Regions from separate parts of the Phytopseudomonas flavescens genome, predicted to be linked through region 3. Evidence: predicted binding sites of a transcription regulator. Region 3 holds the regulator's gene; each other region holds the start of a gene.
The links. The regulator FliA, encoded in region 3, starts transcription of late flagellar genes. The targets are predictions, from matches to a motif close to CTAAAGTTTNNNNNNNNNNNGCCGNTAA.
Positions count from the first base shown of each region.

Region 1: a site for FliA is predicted at 3,019-3,046, ahead of FHR27_RS04025 (methyl-accepting chemotaxis protein). Genes of this name have one in related genera too.
Region 2: a site for FliA is predicted at 2,197-2,224, ahead of flgM (flagellar biosynthesis anti-sigma factor FlgM). Genes of this name have one in related genera too.

Region 1 is NZ_JACBYV010000001.1:929,732-935,485, reverse strand. It holds gene FHR27_RS04035 (hypothetical protein) at 38-286, opposite strand; gene FHR27_RS04030 (hypothetical protein) at 634-909, shown strand; gene FHR27_RS04025 (methyl-accepting chemotaxis protein) at 1,180-2,805, opposite strand; gene FHR27_RS04020 (hypothetical protein) at 3,275-3,997, opposite strand; gene FHR27_RS04015 (hypothetical protein) at 5,102-5,754, opposite strand, start outside.
Region 2 is NZ_JACBYV010000001.1:2,740,553-2,746,306, forward strand. It holds gene cheR (protein-glutamate O-methyltransferase CheR) at 1-218, opposite strand, end outside; gene FHR27_RS12225 (chemotaxis protein CheV) at 325-1,260, opposite strand; gene flgA (flagellar basal body P-ring formation chaperone FlgA) at 1,340-2,098, shown strand; gene flgM (flagellar biosynthesis anti-sigma factor FlgM) at 2,264-2,599, shown strand; gene FHR27_RS12240 (flagella synthesis protein FlgN) at 2,706-3,173, shown strand; gene FHR27_RS12245 (flagellar brake protein) at 3,254-4,003, shown strand; gene FHR27_RS12250 (MFS transporter) at 4,006-5,337, opposite strand; gene FHR27_RS12255 (YceH family protein) at 5,533-5,754, opposite strand, start outside.
Region 3 is NZ_JACBYV010000001.1:2,238,681-2,244,434, reverse strand. It holds gene flhF (flagellar biosynthesis protein FlhF) at 1-527, shown strand, start outside; gene fleN (flagellar synthesis regulator FleN) at 623-1,453, shown strand; gene fliA (RNA polymerase sigma factor FliA) at 1,450-2,193, shown strand; gene FHR27_RS09840 (chemotaxis response regulator CheY) at 2,345-2,719, shown strand; gene FHR27_RS09835 (protein phosphatase CheZ) at 2,739-3,527, shown strand; gene FHR27_RS09830 (chemotaxis protein CheA) at 3,539-5,754, shown strand, end outside.

The sequences.
Region 1 (5,754 bases), 1.3 Mb from region 3:
GAGCCAACCGCGGGGCCTCGGGGAATCAGGTGAAAAGCTACTTTTTGAGCAGCAGCCCCAGCCCGCGATAAAGCAGATAAAACAGCAAAAGCATTGCAGTGCCCAGAAACATCATCACCGCAAGCGTCTGCATATCCTTAGAGAACTGAGCCGCTGGAATATAGCAATCCGCACTGATTCTTCGGCAGCCGAAGCTGACTGCACGCAACCCGAAAGCGATGTACAGACAGAACTCGACAGCCAGCGCGACGAGAAAGCCGCCGATCACGAACAAAGCCCGCCTCACATCCGCACTCCTTAGTGAAAAATTCCCACAGCGAACGTTACAGACACGCAAGGCACGCCTCTATGGTTGCCATCACAAAACACGCGAGCTAGAGTGCGTCCGTCACGGTCTATCCCGTGACCGGGCGTGACAACCCGAATGTTCGAGACGCGGTGCGTCCAGATTGCCTTAGCCGGTATCCATTACCGAGTTGCTGCATTTCTGTGGCGAGCCGAAGAGCCAGGCTTTGGCCTGAGCGGTTCTTAATCATTCGAGGAGCATAAGGAAAATGCACGATAACGCCTTCACACTCGGGCACCACCCTGCCCACCCAGCAGACTCCGCCACCTCCAGCCAGGAGGTGCACCATGACTAACCTGCACTGCCGTGTAATTCGCTTCCCCAAACGGCAAAGCCCTATCCCTCAAAAACCGTTCCCAGCCGTCGACTTGCAGGGCGAGGCAGAATTGCGTGCCAGTTTGGTATGCGACCTTTTCGACGAGGTCATCAAAAAGAAAGACGAGCCCCAGGACAGCATGCAGATACATGTGGCCGCGCTGTTTGCCAAGGATTTGGTTGAAGAGATGGTGGTGTTGTATCGAAGGGCGCTTTGTGAGGATCCCGGAGGGGAAATACATAATTAAAAGGCCAACACGGTAACTCTCGACAAACGAGAGCAATGCTCGTCGAAATCACAATGGCAAACATGCAACCTCTAACGGTACTACGATGAAAAATCTGAGCCGGTCAACCCGGCTCGGATCTACGAAAATCATGCAGCCGGATGCTGTCTATGAGCAAGGGCAGCGGTGCAGCGCCCCGGCGGCTGCTGATATTCGCTGGGTAGAAGAACGCCAAGCAGCGGCGGTGCACCGCAGCGTGGCCGACAATCGCGCAGCCACGCTTAGTCCTAACTACACCACGAACTGCTGGGTCTGTTGGTGCAGACGGCTTGCCATCTGTGCCAGTTCGCGGCTGGCGATGAGACTTTGCTGGGCGCCGTTGACCACCTCGGCGATGCTGCTGTTGAGCTGATTAACGTTTTTGCTGATCTCGTTGGCGACTGAGGTCTGCTCTTCTGTTGCGGTTGATATCTGCTCGTTACCGGAAGCAATTCCCTCAACCGCGCTAGTGATGGAAATCAGGGCGTCACCCGCATCGCTGGCCCGCTGCACACAATGCTGGACGTGTTCGCGCGACTCCTGCATTACAGCCACCGCGGCACGAGCTCCACTTTGAAGCGCATCAATCATGCTCCTGATCGACTCGGTCGCAGTGTGGGTATTACTCGCCAAACCACGGACTTCATCCGCTACGACCGCAAAGCCGCGCCCCGCTTCGCCGGCCCGCGCAGCTTCAATCGCAGCATTGAGGGCCAGCAAGTTGGTCTGCGCCGCAATGCTCTGAATCACACCTAGCACTTTGCTGATTTCACCACTTTGCGCATGCAGGCTATCGATTACCTCGCCAGCCTGAGCCACAGATACCGAGACCCCTTGTACAGACTCAACACTCGCCTGCACCAACACACCGCCTTCTTGGGCCTGTCGGTTAGCATTAGATGCGCTGTTTGCAGTAGAGAGTGCGTTACTAGCCACCTCTTGGACCGCCATGCTCATCTCATGCACAGCGGCAGCAACCATATGTGTTTGGTCTCCCTGAAGCGTTGCAGTTTGGCTAACCTGGGCGCTGATCGCGCTCATTTCCTCGGAAGCACCGGAGAGCTGTGTCGCCGTTGCAGAAAGATCAAGAATCAGAGCCCGCTGATGCTCGATCAGGGAGTTGAAAGCACGGGCAGTTTCAGCCACCTCATCTCGACCAACTCCATTGGCGCGCAGGGTGAGGTTCGAAGTCTGCTGGACCGTTGTAATAACGCTGCGCAGCCCTGACAGTGGGCGAATGATGGAGAGGCTTATTAGCACCGCCGCGACCAGTAGGCCTACCAACGATGCGGCTCCGATCACCAGGAATGTTTTTACCACTGCCTGGTACTGCAAATCAGAAGCGACATAGAGCGCCTGGCCCTCACTCAGTTGCAGATCAATCAAGCTGGAAAGCTTGGCTCCTAGTGGGTCGAAGGCCTCATAAAGAATGGTATTGAAACGCTGACTTTCCATCGTCCGTAAGGTGCCATCGTTGACGGCTCGGATGAACGCCTGAGAAACATCACGTACGTGCATCAGCGCACCATCCACCTCGCTGACCATCGTTCTCTCTCTATCTGTCAGCTGAGTGGCCCGGTACTCCTCCCAAGCCTTGTTGCCGCGCAGCAGCGCCGTATTGAACTCCTGATTCAAGCGCACCTCGTCGGTTAAACCGGCACGGTACTTGTGAAGGGTATCGACCATGCTGACTGCATAGCTGTCCGACACAATCTTCAGCTGGCTGATGGGCTTCATTCTGTCGAGGAAAAGGTGTCCCAAGTTATCATTTATACGTTGTGCGTTGATCGAGGCGATAAAAATGACCGCCATTAGGACCAAAAGGGGGGCGATTACGAGCAGGGCCAAACGGATACGAATGGTCAGGTTAGCGAACATGGGGGATATCTCGAGAAGGACGGCGGCTTGCCGGAGCAACTGCTCCGGCCTGAAAGCCATAGGTCCTAAAATAGAAGCTCTGCGTTTTCACGCATGAGCTAAAGAAGCGTCCTTGCACCGGATGGCGCGTGTACCACTTTTCTCTGGCGGTGTCGGCTGCGTCTTACCCGCGTCATGGACGGCACTGGTCGACTTTTGAAAAGGCACTACTGGCTATCGACCTCCGCTGTAGGAACTTGAAGAGCTGCTTCGCCAATTCCGACTCAAGGTAACCGGTCAGCGATCCGTGCTTTGCGCTGCCGAACTCGGCCTCTGTCATCTTAGAGCCGGACGACTCTAGTAGCCTTTGCCTGCCCCTCGCAGCCCCTCTCCTCTGACCAGACTCAGCCTCACCAGCAGCGATATCCGGTAACGGACATCGGCAGAGCACCATGAAAGCACCCTACCAGTGATTTTTATCCTGATGATCTCAGTAACCGGGTACCTGTAAAGATGGATTCTCAACGATTCCAATGAGGTAAGGCTCAAGCTTCGTCTCATCCAGATCTATAAGCGTCTTCACTGCACCTACCGCTTCCAAAGCTTTCTGAATGGACGAAGAGTCGATAGCTCCACTGTGCGGAACTACCAGCGGCAGCTTGTCATGGCTCATGCCATAGGCTTGGAAGTGAATCTTTCCAAAAGCTTTGTTGTTCTGAACCGCGAAAGCTATCGGCATCAACCCACTCAAATCCAGGTTGCTCGCCTTGGTGTTGAGCTCTGCAGTTATCCTGAAGCCGACTCCGATACGACCTGTAACAGATCGATTGCCGCCCGCATCCACGTTTTCGATCCTGGAAGCACCGTAGTCAAAGATAACCTTGTAGCGCCCCTTTCCCGCGCTCGACTCAGCTCCCAGATACCTGAATGAGCCCTTGTTGTCATACTGCTCAATGCTGACAATCACATCGGTAGTCGTCAGGCGCTCCCGGATCTGCTTGGAAGTAAGCGACCACACTTCACTTTCTTGACTCCCACCAGCTTGCCCACCATAAATTTGCATCGTCTTCACTGGCCTTGGTGTTGTCACGGGAACGATCGCACCAGCAGGCGACGTCAACCCCGCCATCTCAACGTCGGAAATGCCCGTTGCACTACATCCGGCCAAGACGCAAAACCCTATCCACAAAGCAACCTTCAGCGAAGATTTCATAGATCGTCCATTTAAAGAGTATTGGTTTAAGTTGGCCCAAGTGCCCCCAATACCCTAATGGAGGCCAGCCTAGGTTTGGGAAACCAGGCTAAGAGCAATGCACAAATTAATTCGCTTATCTGATTTAAAAATTCCAGCGGCACGTTTTATCGATATTCAAATGAGGCATGACTTAATTTCAGAGGTACGCCTCCAAGCATTAAGTTCTGTACGCTATGCAATGCTGCGGATGCACTTGGCGAGGTGACAAGGAACCTCCTACAACATAGTAATCCGTGTTCGTGAACCATCACGCCTCGTCAGCACACTTGCGATTGCTCAGAGGTTTGGGCGACACATTGTTGTTAGCACAGGAAGTAGCGTATACACACCCTGAAGACCAACCGAATAAATCAGGCTCAATAGTTGAAGCGGATCGGCACCATTGTGAGACTGCGACAGTCCGAACGACCACGGTCTAATTTGGCTTTAACGCCAATCGTTGTCGATAAGTGCTGTCTGATCGTCAAGATAGCACCTAGGGCAGGCTCCAACGATGGCAAAAGTGTCAAATACCAAAAATGTATTTTGCAAGCACTGTACGAGCGTAATACCACGACACAAGAACAGTAATAATTATCATTGCCACCCAATGAGCCTGACATGTATGACGATGGTCTAGTCTCTCCCTTCGAACAACTCTACATCAGCCATCACCGCTGGTTGCACGGCTGGTTGCAGCGTCGCCTGGGGTGAAGCGCTGATGCCGAGGAGCAGAACTGTGTGCCAATCTGTTATGGGACCTTTTCGACGGGGTCATCAGAAAGAAAGACGAGCCCCTATACAGTATGCAGATACATGTGGCAGTGCTATTTGAAGGACTTGGTCGACGAGATGGTGGTGCCGTATCGAAGGGTGCTTTGTGAAGCGCAGGAAGGAAGTAAACATTCCTAAACGGCTTTTCCACAACCGCGATCATGACTGATTGAAAATCTGTTTACAAAACCAGCTTGAGGAAATAAGGAGTTATTTAGGGCTCTTGTAATGAAATGACTCGAGGCCGCTTAGGCGTGCCTTGAATTTAATAGCTCAAAAAAATAAACAACAGTTCAGCTTTCGCCTACATCACTTGCGTGCACAATCCTCAATTTTCAAGATATCAGAGCGCGGAATCACATAGATATTTTTAGACTCATCATCCCAAGGGCGAGCGTAGAAATAATCCGTACTTGACGCCGGAACACGCAAATTAACACTTTTTCTGAAACCAGCATCAGAAAGTTCTTTAACTACGCCTTCGTCATCTCGCCAAGTATAAACAACACAACCTCGCCCGCCCATCGCCCCAACGCCAAGCACATACCCAACAAAGAAATTATTAATCGGAGAATAAACACTAATCACGACCATTGCGAAACCTGCCACATAGCTTGCACGAATTAGAATCCCGCCACCCTGAGAAAACTTAGAAAGAACGACAGCGGTCGTAACCTGTAAAAACGCAAGAACAATCATAGCAACAAAACAAGCCACGACCAGCTGAGCATTGTTTTCCCCAAGCCATCTCTCTAGGATTGCACCAACGCCTATTAAAACCACTACTTGAGCCGAAGAACAAAAAAACACAAAAAAAATGTTTTCCTTAACGCGAAACATCCAAAAACCAGGATCACTATGCGAAACAACCAATATCTGAGTCAACATCATGACTGCCAGTGCAATAGATGACAAGAGCAGGTAGTTTCCACTTAAGTATGGCCAATCCCAAAGCAACATTG
Region 2 (5,754 bases), 500 kb from region 3:
TTGGTGGTCATGGCATCGACCACCTGCTCGCGCAGACCACTGCGCGGCTGGGTCTGCATGCGCTGCACCAGTTCGCCCAGGGTCTTGATACCGTTGGTCTCCATCAGCTTGTTCAGCCGACTGGAAACCAGGTACTGCTTATTGCTACCCAGCACGATGCCACAGGCTTTTTCCAGAAAGATCCGGAACTGTTCGAAATCCAAATTACCTGAAGACACTCGCTGAGCCTCGCCCATCTAAAAAATCGAATGCGGCAGGTAGGCCAAGGCCCACCTGTCGATTTTGCCGCCACCGCCCGTTCAGTGAATCCGGGCAATTCCTGCGTTATGCCGAGTGATCGCTCGACTTGATGCGTTCGACCACGCGAGAGGCCAGATCGTCCGGACGGAATTTCGCCAGAAAATCGTTGGCCCCCACTTTCTTCACCATCGCCTGGTTGAATACACCCGATAGTGAAGTATGCAGGAGAATGTGCAGCTTCTGCATGCGCGGATCGGAGCGGATCGCAGCGGTCAGGGTATAACCGTCCATCTCCGGCATCTCGATATCGGAAATGATCATCAGCAGTTCCTGCTCCGGCACCTTGCCCTCGTCGACCATCGCTCGCAGGAAGTCCAGCGCCTGGCGTCCATCATTCAAGGCGGTGACCTCGACCCCTACCGTCTGCAGACAGCGCATCACCTGCTTACGCGCCACCGACGAATCGTCGACGATCAGCACGTGCTGGCTGACAGCCTTGGTCTGGGTCTCGACATCCACCACGCCGACGGAAATCACCTCGGAAGTCGGCGCCACCTCGGCGAGGATCTTCTCCACGTCGATGATTTCGACCAGTTTGTCATCCAACCGCGTGACCGCCGTCAGATAATGGTCGCGCCCGGTGCCCTTGGGTGGCGGATGGATCTCTTCCCAGTTCATGTTGACGATGCGCTCCACCGAGCGCACCAGGAAGCCCTGCACCTTGGTGTTGTACTCGGTGATGATGACGAAGCTGCCCTGCAGATCACCCAGCGGTCGCTTGCCCGTCGCCATGGACAGGTCAAGGATCGGGATGGTACCGCCGCGGATATTCGCCACACCCCGAACCACCGGGCTCGATTTGGGCATGATGGTGAGTTTCGGGCATTGCAACACCTCCTTCACCTTGAAGACGTTGATCCCGTACAGCTGTGGGCCGTCGAGACGAAACAGCAACAGTTCCAGGCGATTCTGCCCAACCAGCTGAGTACGCTGGTTGACCGAATCCATCACACCGGCCATGTACGGGCTCCCATGATTCCAATTACGCATCTGATTTGGTCAGCGTAGCAGGCGGCACGCGCCTTGCTTCCAACCAGACATGAATGCACAAACGACAATTATTCGACGCGCGATGGCCAAGAGCCTTCGTTGCCTGGCAGTTTTACCTGCTTTGATGGCGCTCGGCTATAGCACGCTGACAACTGCCTCAGTCACCCTGCCCGATCAGCTTATCGGCGAGACCCAGCGCTTTCTTGAGCAGGCAGTGGAGGACTATTTGCAGCGCAGCAATATCCAGGCGCGCCACGAGGTGCAGATCAACCGTCTGGACCCACGCCTGCGCCTGCCATTATGCGATCAGCCACTGACCACCACCCTGGAAACACCCGCTGAACCCGTAGGCCGGGTGACCATGCGCGTGCGTTGTGACGGCGCGGCCCCCTGGACGGTATTCGTACCCGGCCAGGTGCGTCTTTATCGCGAAGTGGTCACCCTGGTACGCCCGGTCAAACGCGAAGGCGTGCTTGGCGAAGCCGACATAATGCTGGCGGAACGTGATGTCGGCCTGCTCAATCAGGGCTACCTGACCGAGATGGAGCAGGCGATCGGCAGAAAGGCCACGCGCGCCATGCAACCGGACCAGGTCCTGGCGCCCGTGCATATCCGCCAGGCCGAGGTCATCCGCCGCGGTGACCAGGTCGTAATCAGCGCGCGCAGCGGCGGCATCAATGTGCGCATGCCCGGCGAAGCGCTCTCGGATGGCGCCATAGGCAAGCAGATAAGCGTACGCAACCAGCGCTCGCAGCGCGTGGTTCGCGCTCGGGTGACAGGCCCCGGGCAAGTCGAAGTGTCGATGTAGGTATCATGGGTATTCATTTATCTGGCAGATTGGCGAACGGATTGGCTGACTGGCGCAGATGGGTGTTTTAGACTGTGCGAGCGACGCGATTTTTTTGCCTAAAGTTTTCTCGGGCATAGCCGACAAACTAGGCAAGCGTCCAAACTCCGTCAGAGGTTCTGCATCATGGTCATCGATTTCAACCGACTCAACAGCACCACGCCAGCCAGCACCACACGTGCCGGCAGCGCCCAGGGCGGCAAGAACGAAGCCATCGACAACAAGGCCGGTGGCAGCGAAGCCGCAGCCCAGAAAACAGCTGTCAGCAGCAAGAGCGGCGAATCCGTTCAGCTGAGCAGCGAAGCGCAACAGTTGCAGAAAACCGTCGACAAGCTGCGCGATCAGCCAGTTGTGGATACCGACCGGGTAGCCAAGCTGAAGCAGGCCGTCGCCGATGGCAGCTATCAGGTCGACAGCCAGCGCGTCGCCAGCAAGCTGCTCAACTTCGAGTCCCAGCGCTAGTCCCAGGGCTCGCGCTGGGGTGTTGGACGCCCAGAAACCGCTTTGACGTTTTGCCGGCACCCAAGCTGGCAGAGCTCGGATAGGTTCTACCCCAGAGAGCCCGCTCATGACCGCTACGACCCTGCTCGACCTGTTCAACGAAGATATCGGCCACGCAGAGCGATTGCTTGAGCTGATAGAGAGCGAATTCCAGGCTCTCAGCGACAACGATCTGCCCAGTCTGCAGCAGATACTGGCAGACAAGCAGCCACTGCTGGCCAGTCTCGATCAACATGGCAAGGCCCGCACTCAGATTCTTCTTGGTCTTCATCTGAGCGCTGACCGCGCAGGCCTGCAGGCACTCGCGCAACGCTCCGCTCAAGGTGCCGCGCTGATGGCCGCCAGCGACCGCCTGAGTGACCTGCTCGAGAACTGCCAGAGTGCCAACCTGCGCAACGGTCGGGTCATCCGCTCGAGCCAGAAATCGGCAGAAAAAATGCTCGGCATCCTGCGTGGAAACGAGACCCCATCGCTCTATGACAGCAGCGGGAGTACCGCTAAGATCGGCGGCAAGCGCCCGCTGAGCCAGGCCTGACATAACGACAAGATGCGCAATGATGTCAAAATGGCATTATCATTGACGCAGTAGTACCTTGCCCCGGAGATCACTGGACCGTGTCCAACCCCTTCGTTCAGGATGGTGGCCCGCAACCCCCGAAAGTGCTCAAGGCACCCGTGGAAATCGTTGCCAACCTACGCCTTCTGCAACAACACCATGATCCCCTGGTGATCGTGTTCCATGAACGCAACCAGCGCTTCCAGAGCTATGTGATCGAGGTGGACCGCGATCAGAACCTGCTGGTTCTCGACGAAATGATGCCCAGCGATGGTGAGCGCTACATGCAGAATGGCGAAGCCTTTCGCGTCGAATCGCTGCATGACGGCGTGCGCATTGCCTGGGATTGCCCAACCGGCATGCAGGCGAGTGAATATCAGGGCGAGCGCTGCTATGTCGGCGGTATTCCCGGTGAGGTGCTCTACCACCAGCGCCGCAATGCGTTCCGGGCCGCTCTCAAGCAATCCGATCAGGTCAAGGTGGAAATCATCGGTGCCAAACTGCGCACGCCGCTCGAAGGCCTGATGCTGGACATCTCCGCCTCGGGGTGCAAGGTTCGCCTACCCGGCAACGCCAGCGAAAAACTGCAGCCAGGACAAGTGTACGAAGGTTTCTACGCCCTACTGCCAGTCGGCCGCCTGGAGGCCGCCGTGGAGTTGCGCCATGCCCGCTATGACGACAAGCTCGACCTGACCTTCGCTGGCCTGCATTTCGCCAACCTCAGTGGGCTGCAGCAGCGACTGGTAGAGCGTTTCGTTTACCAGTTGCAACGCGAAGCCCGACGCTTTGAAAGCGATACCTTTCTATAAGCTCAGGCCTGCGGCGATGGCGCAGGCCTGTCTTGCAGATCGTCGCCACCCTGTACATCGGGATCGGTAACGACAGGCTCCTGCATCTGCTCCTGCACCACCTGCTCATCGACGCGCGGATCCAGCGCAGCCACCAGCGGCGAAGCGGTCATGTTGACTGGCATGGCCACGTGCTGCAGTGGCGCATCATCGACCTGGTGAAGGTGGGTAACGATGTTCGAGCGCACCCGCCAGACCAGAAACAGCCCGCAGACACAGAAGAACGCGTAGAGCATGTTGGCGCCGAAAAAGCGCATCAGCACACCGACCAGTAGTGGGCCGATACAGGCACCGACGCCAAAGGTCACCAGCAGCATGGCGGTCAGCGACACACGTCGATCGGTTTCCACGTGGTCATTGGCGAATGCAACGGCCAGCGGATAGAGACTGAACTGCAGCATGCTGACGATGAAACCCACCGAAATCAGCAACAACAGGGGAGCTTCGGACAATATGGCCAGGGGGGCGGCGACCACCACCATGATCCCTGACATGCCGCGTATCAGCTTGACCCTGTCGAAACGATCGGACAGCCAGCCAAGCGGCGCCTGAACGATCAGGCCCGCCAGAATGCAGCAACCCATGAAGATACCGACCTGCTCGGTCGCCAGCCCCATATCGGCCGCGTAGAGCGGCGCCAGGCCATAGAAGGAGCCGATCATAAGGCCCGCCACACCGATGGTGGTCAGCGACAGCGGCACCCGTTTGAAGAAGAAACGCATCTCCAAAGGTGCCGGATGCAATGCCGCAGGGTGCAGGCGTCGGGTCAGCGCCACGGGAACCAGACACAGGGCGAACGCCAGCGCCACCAGCATCAGCAGCTCCAGCCCCAGGGTCGGATGCACCACCAGGACCAGTTGGCCAAGCACCAGTCCAAGATAGGACGCTGCCATGTAACCGGCGAACACCAGCCCACGCTGCTTGGTGTCGGCCTGCTCGTTGAGCCAGCTTTCGATGACCATGTACTGACACATCATCCCCAGCCCGACGAGCACACGCAGCACCAGCCAGGCCGGCAGCCAGTCGAGCAGGCCATGCCCCAGCACCGCGGCAGTGACCACACCAGCACAAGCGACGTAGGCGCGAATATGCCCGACCCGGGCGATCAGCCGGTGGCCGATCTTGCCACCGAGTACCAGCCCGAAATAGTTGGCCGCCATCAGTGCACCGGCCCACACGCCCTCCCCGGACTCGGCCAGCCGAAGCGCCAGATAGGTACTCAGCAGGCCCGAGCCGAGCAGCATCAGGACAGTGGCGATGTACAGCGAACTGAAAGACTTCCAGATCAAACGCATTGGACTGCAACGACTCCTTGTAACCAGCTCCCGCAGGAGACTCAACCTCGATCAACGACACCCGATGGACAAGCAGCCATCCAGGCCGGAGCCGACGGTCGCAGTGCCATATGGATAATGCGTGACCCGCAACAGTTCATTATTCCGCCGCCTGAATCGCAGCCCCTGCAGGTACCGCCCGACCAGCATTGCCACTCAAACGGCAGCATTGCCTTCAAGCACCGCCAGCCGGGCTTCGAGCTCGGCAATACGCGCCTCGAGTGCCTCCAGGCGATCCGCGGAAGATCCCGTGACCGATCGCTCCCCCTGCGCCGCACGCTCGTGCAACTGCGCCTGCAGCTCAGCCGGATCCCCCAGCAGATGGGCATAGCGATCCTCGCGCTGCCCCGGCTGCCGCCCCACCAGGCTGACCAGGTC
Region 3 (5,754 bases):
AGGAGCAGCTCAAGACCCTTGGCCGTATCCTTGGCGTATCCGTGACCCACGTCGATCCTGGTCAGTCACTGACTCAGGCGCTGGCACCGCTGGTGCGCAAGCGCGTGGTACTGATCGACACCGCCGGCTTGCCGGCCAACGATCCGGCGCTGCGCATGCAGTTGGAGACGCTGGCGAGCCGCGGTGTCAACGCGCGCAATTACCTGGTGCTGGCGGCTACCAGCCAGGCGCAGGTGCTCAAGGCGGCCTACCACAGCTACAAGCGCTGTGGGCTGGCTGGCTGCATTCTGAGTAAACTGGACGAAGCGACCAGCATGGGCGAGGTATTGGGTCTGGCTATTAGCCACCGTCTACCGGTAGCCTATCTGGCAGATGGTCCGCGGATCCCGGACGACGTTCATGTGCCGCGCAGTCATCAGCTGGTCAGCCGTGCCGTTGGCCTGCAGGCCCCGGATGAGCCGAGCGAAGACACGATGGCCGACATGTTCGCCGGGTTGTACCAGGACCCGGCACGACGTGCAGGATGAACAGGCAGGTGTGGCGAAGTGCTGGTTGTGCTCGCCACGGCAGCGCACAATGGCCCTAAGGCTTAAAGCGAAGTTAGATAAGGTGTGTAGATAACATGGGTATGCATCCCGTACAGGTGATCGCGGTGACCGGCGGCAAAGGCGGCGTTGGCAAGACCAATGTGTCGGTGAATTTGTCGCTGGCGTTGGCGGATCTCGGTCGGCGCGTAATGCTCATGGATGCCGACCTCGGTCTGGCCAACGTCGACGTGCTGCTCGGCCTGACGGCCAAGCGCACCCTGGCCGATGTCATCGACGGCCAGTGCGAACTGCGAGACGTGGTTCTGCAGGGGCCTGGCGGCATTCGTATCGTTCCCGCGGCCTCCGGCACCCAGAGCATGGTGCAGCTCACGCCCATGCAGCACGCCGGCCTGATCCAGGCCTTCAGCGACATCAGCGACAACCTCGACGTCCTGATCGTGGATACCGCCGCCGGTATCGGCGACTCGGTGGTGAGCTTCGTGCGCGCCGCCCAGGAAGTGCTGGTGGTGGTGTGCGATGAACCCACCTCGATCACCGATGCCTACGCGCTGATCAAGCTCCTCAACCGTGACCACGGCATGAACCGTTTCCGGGTGCTCGCCAATATGGCGCACAGCCCGCAGGAAGGCCGTAATCTCTTTGCTAAGCTGACCAAGGTGACCGACCGTTTTCTGGATGTCGCGCTGCAGTACGTGGGCGCGGTGCCGTACGACGAATCGGTACGCAAGGCCGTACAGAAACAACGTGCGGTGTATGAGGCGTTCCCTCGCTCGAAGTGCGCGCTGGCGTTCAAGGCGATTGCCCAGAAGGTGGATGCGTGGCCACTGCCGGCCAATCCGCGAGGCCATCTGGAATTCTTCGTTGAGCGCCTGGTGCAACAACCGACTGCAGACACGGCTGTATGACGACAGCCTCTGGACTCCGTATGTACAGCAAGGCAACAGCACGAGATTCACAGCATCAGTTGATCGAACGTTACGCGCCGTTGGTCAAGCGCATTGCCTATCACCTGTTGGCGCGGTTGCCCGCCAACGTGCAGGTGGATGATCTGATCCAGGCCGGGATGATCGGTCTGCTCGAGGCATCGCGCAAATATGACGCCGGCAAGGGCGCCAGTTTCGAGACGTTCGCCGGCATTCGCATTCGTGGCGCCATGCTCGATGAGGTCCGCAAGGGCGACTGGGCACCGCGTTCGGTACACCGCAACAGCCGTATGGTCAGCGACGCAATCAGAAAAATCGAAGCCAGAACGGGGCGAGACGCTAAAGATCAGGAGGTTGCTGCCGAACTCCAATTGAGTCTCGAAGATTACTACGGCATTCTTGGCGACACTTTGGGCAGCCGCCTGTTCAGTTTCGACGACCTGTTGCAGGAAGGCGAAAGCGGCGGACTGCAGGAAGACACGAATTCTTTGCACCATGGGCCATCGCATGAACTGGAAGACGATCGTTTCCAGGCCGCGCTGGTGGATGCCATCAGCAACCTGCCGGAGCGTGAGCGGTTGGTGTTGTCGCTGTATTACGACGAGGAATTGAACCTCAAGGAAATCGGCGAGGTACTGGGAGTGAGTGAGTCGCGGGTCAGCCAATTGCACAGTCAGTGTGCCGCGCGTTTACGCGCGCGGTTGGTGGAATGGCGCGCATAGGGAAATTTCAGGCGCTGGACATACACAGTGGACGCAGCAAAGCCGGGCGCAATAGGTTTGCGGCGTTCCGCCAGGCCGGTTTCACGATTTATAAGCGCTTTGGAATGCCGAGGCGTTTTAGGACTGTACGGAGGTCGACTTGGACAAGAACATGAAAATCCTCATCGTCGATGATTTCTCGACGATGCGACGGATCATCAAGAACCTCTTGCGTGATCTGGGGTTCACCAACACCGCGGAGGCCGACGACGGCACCACCGCATTGCCGATGCTGCAGAGCGGTAGCTTCGACTTCCTGGTGACCGACTGGAACATGCCGGGCATGAGTGGCATCGATTTGCTGCGCGCAGTGCGTGCCGACGAGCGCCTCAAGCAGATGCCCGTGCTGATGGTTACGGCAGAAGCCAAGCGTGATCAGATCATCGAGGCCGCCCAGGCCGGTGTGAACGGCTATGTGGTCAAGCCATTCACTGCCCAGGTGCTCAAGGAAAAGATCGAGAAAATCTTCGAGCGGGTCAACGGCTGATGTCTGCCGCGAGGTTGTTATGGAACACGATGATTCAAAAGAGGCCGACCTCGAGTCGACCCTGAAAAGCAATGCCCGCCAACTGGTCAACAGCCTCGAACAAGGCAACTTTGGCGAAGCGGTACAGCTGATCAACGAACTGAACAAGGCGCGCGACCGTGGTCTTTACCACGAAGTCGGCAAGCTCACCCGTGAGCTGCACAACGCTATCGTCAATTTTCAGCTCGACCCGCGCATGCCTCACGCCAAGGAGGTCTCGCAGATCTCCGATGCGACCGAGCGGCTCAATTACGTCGTGACCATGACCGAGCGTGCAGCCAACCGCACCATGGATCTGGTCGAGCAAAGCGCGCCGCTGGTCAACGACCTGAGCAGCGAAGCCGATGCCCTGAGCGAGGATTGGGGGCGCTTCATGCGTCGTGAAATGGGCGCTGACGCGTTCCGTGAACTGGCCAAGCGCATCGAGCTGTTTCTGGCGCGCAGCCAGCGTGACAGCAGCAAGCTGTCCGGGCACCTGAACGACATTTTACTGGCGCAGGACTATCAGGACCTGACCGGGCAAGTGATCAAGCGTGTCACGCAACTGGTCACCGAGGTCGAGAGCAATCTGCTGAAACTGGTGCTGATGGCCAGTCAGGTGGACCGCTTCGCGGGTATCGATCACGACCACGAAGAGCTGCGTGCCGAGCAAAACAAACAAAAACCTGCGTCACATGGTGAAGGTCCGCAGATTCATGCCGATAAGCGTGATGACGTTGCTTCTTCCCAGGACGACGTCGACGATTTGCTGTCCAGCCTGGGATTTTAGGAGCACGTCATATGAGCTTCGGCGCCGATGAAGAAATCCTCCAGGATTTCCTGGTAGAGGCCGGCGAGATTCTCGAGCAGTTGTCCGAGCAATTGGTAGAGCTGGAAAGCCGCCCGGACGATATGAACCTGCTCAACGCGATTTTTCGGGGATTTCACACGGTAAAAGGCGGTGCCGGTTTCCTTCAGCTCAATGAGCTGGTGGAGTGCTGTCATATCGCCGAGAACGTGTTCGACATCCTGCGCAAGGGTGAGCGTCGCGTCGACTCCGAGTTGATGGACGTGGTGCTCGAGGCGCTGGATGCCGTCAATGGCATGTTCGCCGAAGTGCGCGAGCGCGCCGAGCCGACGCCTGCATCTCCCGAGCTGCTGGCCGCCCTGGCGCGTCTGGCCGAGCCGGCCAGTGCCCAGCCGGCGCCGGTTGCCGCAGTCGCTGCGCCAGTGGCTGCTGCTGTCGCCGAGCCGGTGACAGCCGAAGCCTCGTCGGATATCACCGACAGCGAGTTCGAGCAGTTGCTCGACGCCCTGGGTGACGAGCCGCAGCCGCAAGCCAGCGCCTCTGATGATGAAATCAGCGATGACGAATTCGAGTCGCTGCTCGACCAGTTGCATGGCAAAGGCCAGTTCGCAGCGCCAGCAGCGGCTGCTGTCCAGGCGCCAGCGCCTGTGCCTGCTCTGGCCAGCGCTGCGAACAGCGCCAGCGGCGATGACATCACCGATGACGAATTCGAAGCCTTGCTCGACCAATTGCATGGCAAGGGCCAGTTCGTGGCTCCTGCGGTGGAAGCGCCGGCACCGGCTGCTCCTGCCGTATCCGCCAGCTCCGCGGCGCAGAGCGACGAAATCACCGATGATGAGTTCGAAGCGCTGCTCGATCAGTTGCATGGCAAAGGCAAGTTCGTCGAGCCGACACCGGTCGCTCCCGCTGCTCCCGCTGCTGCCGCTCCTGCTCCCGCAGCCGCTGCGGCCCCTGCGCCGAAGCCGGTAGCCAAACCCGCTGCGCCGGTAGCTGCCAAGGCTACGCCGGCACCTGCACCAGCACCTGCGGCCAAGGCAGAGCCGGCCAAGGCACCGGCTGCGCCGGCCGCCGCTGCTGCACCAGCCAGTGAAGCGGAAACCACCGTGCGGGTCGACACCGCGCGTCTGGACGAAATCATGAACATGGTCGGCGAGCTGGTGCTGGTGCGTAACCGCCTGGTGCGCCTGGGGCTCAACAGCGGCGACGAGGCCATGTCCAAGGCCGTGTCCAACCTAGACGTGGTCACCGCGGATCTGCAGACGTCGGTCATGAAGACCCGCATGCAGCCGATCAAGAAGGTCTTCGGGCGCTTCCCGCGCCTGGTTCGCGACCTGGCTCGCCAGTTGAAGAAAGAGATCAATCTGGAGCTGGTCGGTGAAGAGACCGATCTCGACAAGAACCTCGTCGAAGCCCTGGCCGACCCGTTGGTCCACTTGGTGCGCAACGCGGTCGACCACGGCGTGGAAAGCCCGGAAGAGCGCGAGGCCGCTGGCAAGTCGCGTACCGGTCGCGTGGTGCTGTCCGCCGAGCAGGAAGGTGACCACATCCTGCTGATGATCACCGATGACGGCAAGGGTATGGATGCCGACGTGCTGCGCAGCAAGGCCGTGGAAAAGGGCCTGCTGGACAAGGACGCCGCCGATCGCCTGACCGATCTGGAATGCTACAACCTGATCTTCGCCCCCGGTTTCTCGACCAAGACCGAGATTTCCGACGTGTCCGGCCGTGGCGTCGGCATGGACGTGGTGAAGACCAAGATTTCCCAGCTCAACGGCACGGTCAACGTGTTCTCGCAGAAAGGCCAGGGTTCGAAGATCGTCATCAAGGTGCCACTGACCCTGGCGATCATGCCAACGCTGATGGTGATGCTCGGCAACCAGGCGTTCGCCTTCCCGCTGGTCAACGTCAACGAGATCTTCCATCTCGACCTGTCGCGCACCAACGTGGTCGACGGCCAGGAAGTGGTGATCGTGCGCGACAAGGCATTGCCGCTGTTCTATCTCAAGCGCTGGCTGGTCAGCAAGGCTGCCCACGAAGAGCAAGGCGAAGGCCATGTGGTGATTCTCACCGTCGGCAATCAGCGTATCGGCTTCGTCGTCGATCAACTGGTCGGCCAGGAAGAGGTGGTGATCAAGCCGTTGGGCAAGATGCTGCAAGGCACGCCTGGCATGTCGGGTGCGACCATCACCGGCGACGGGCGCATCGCCCT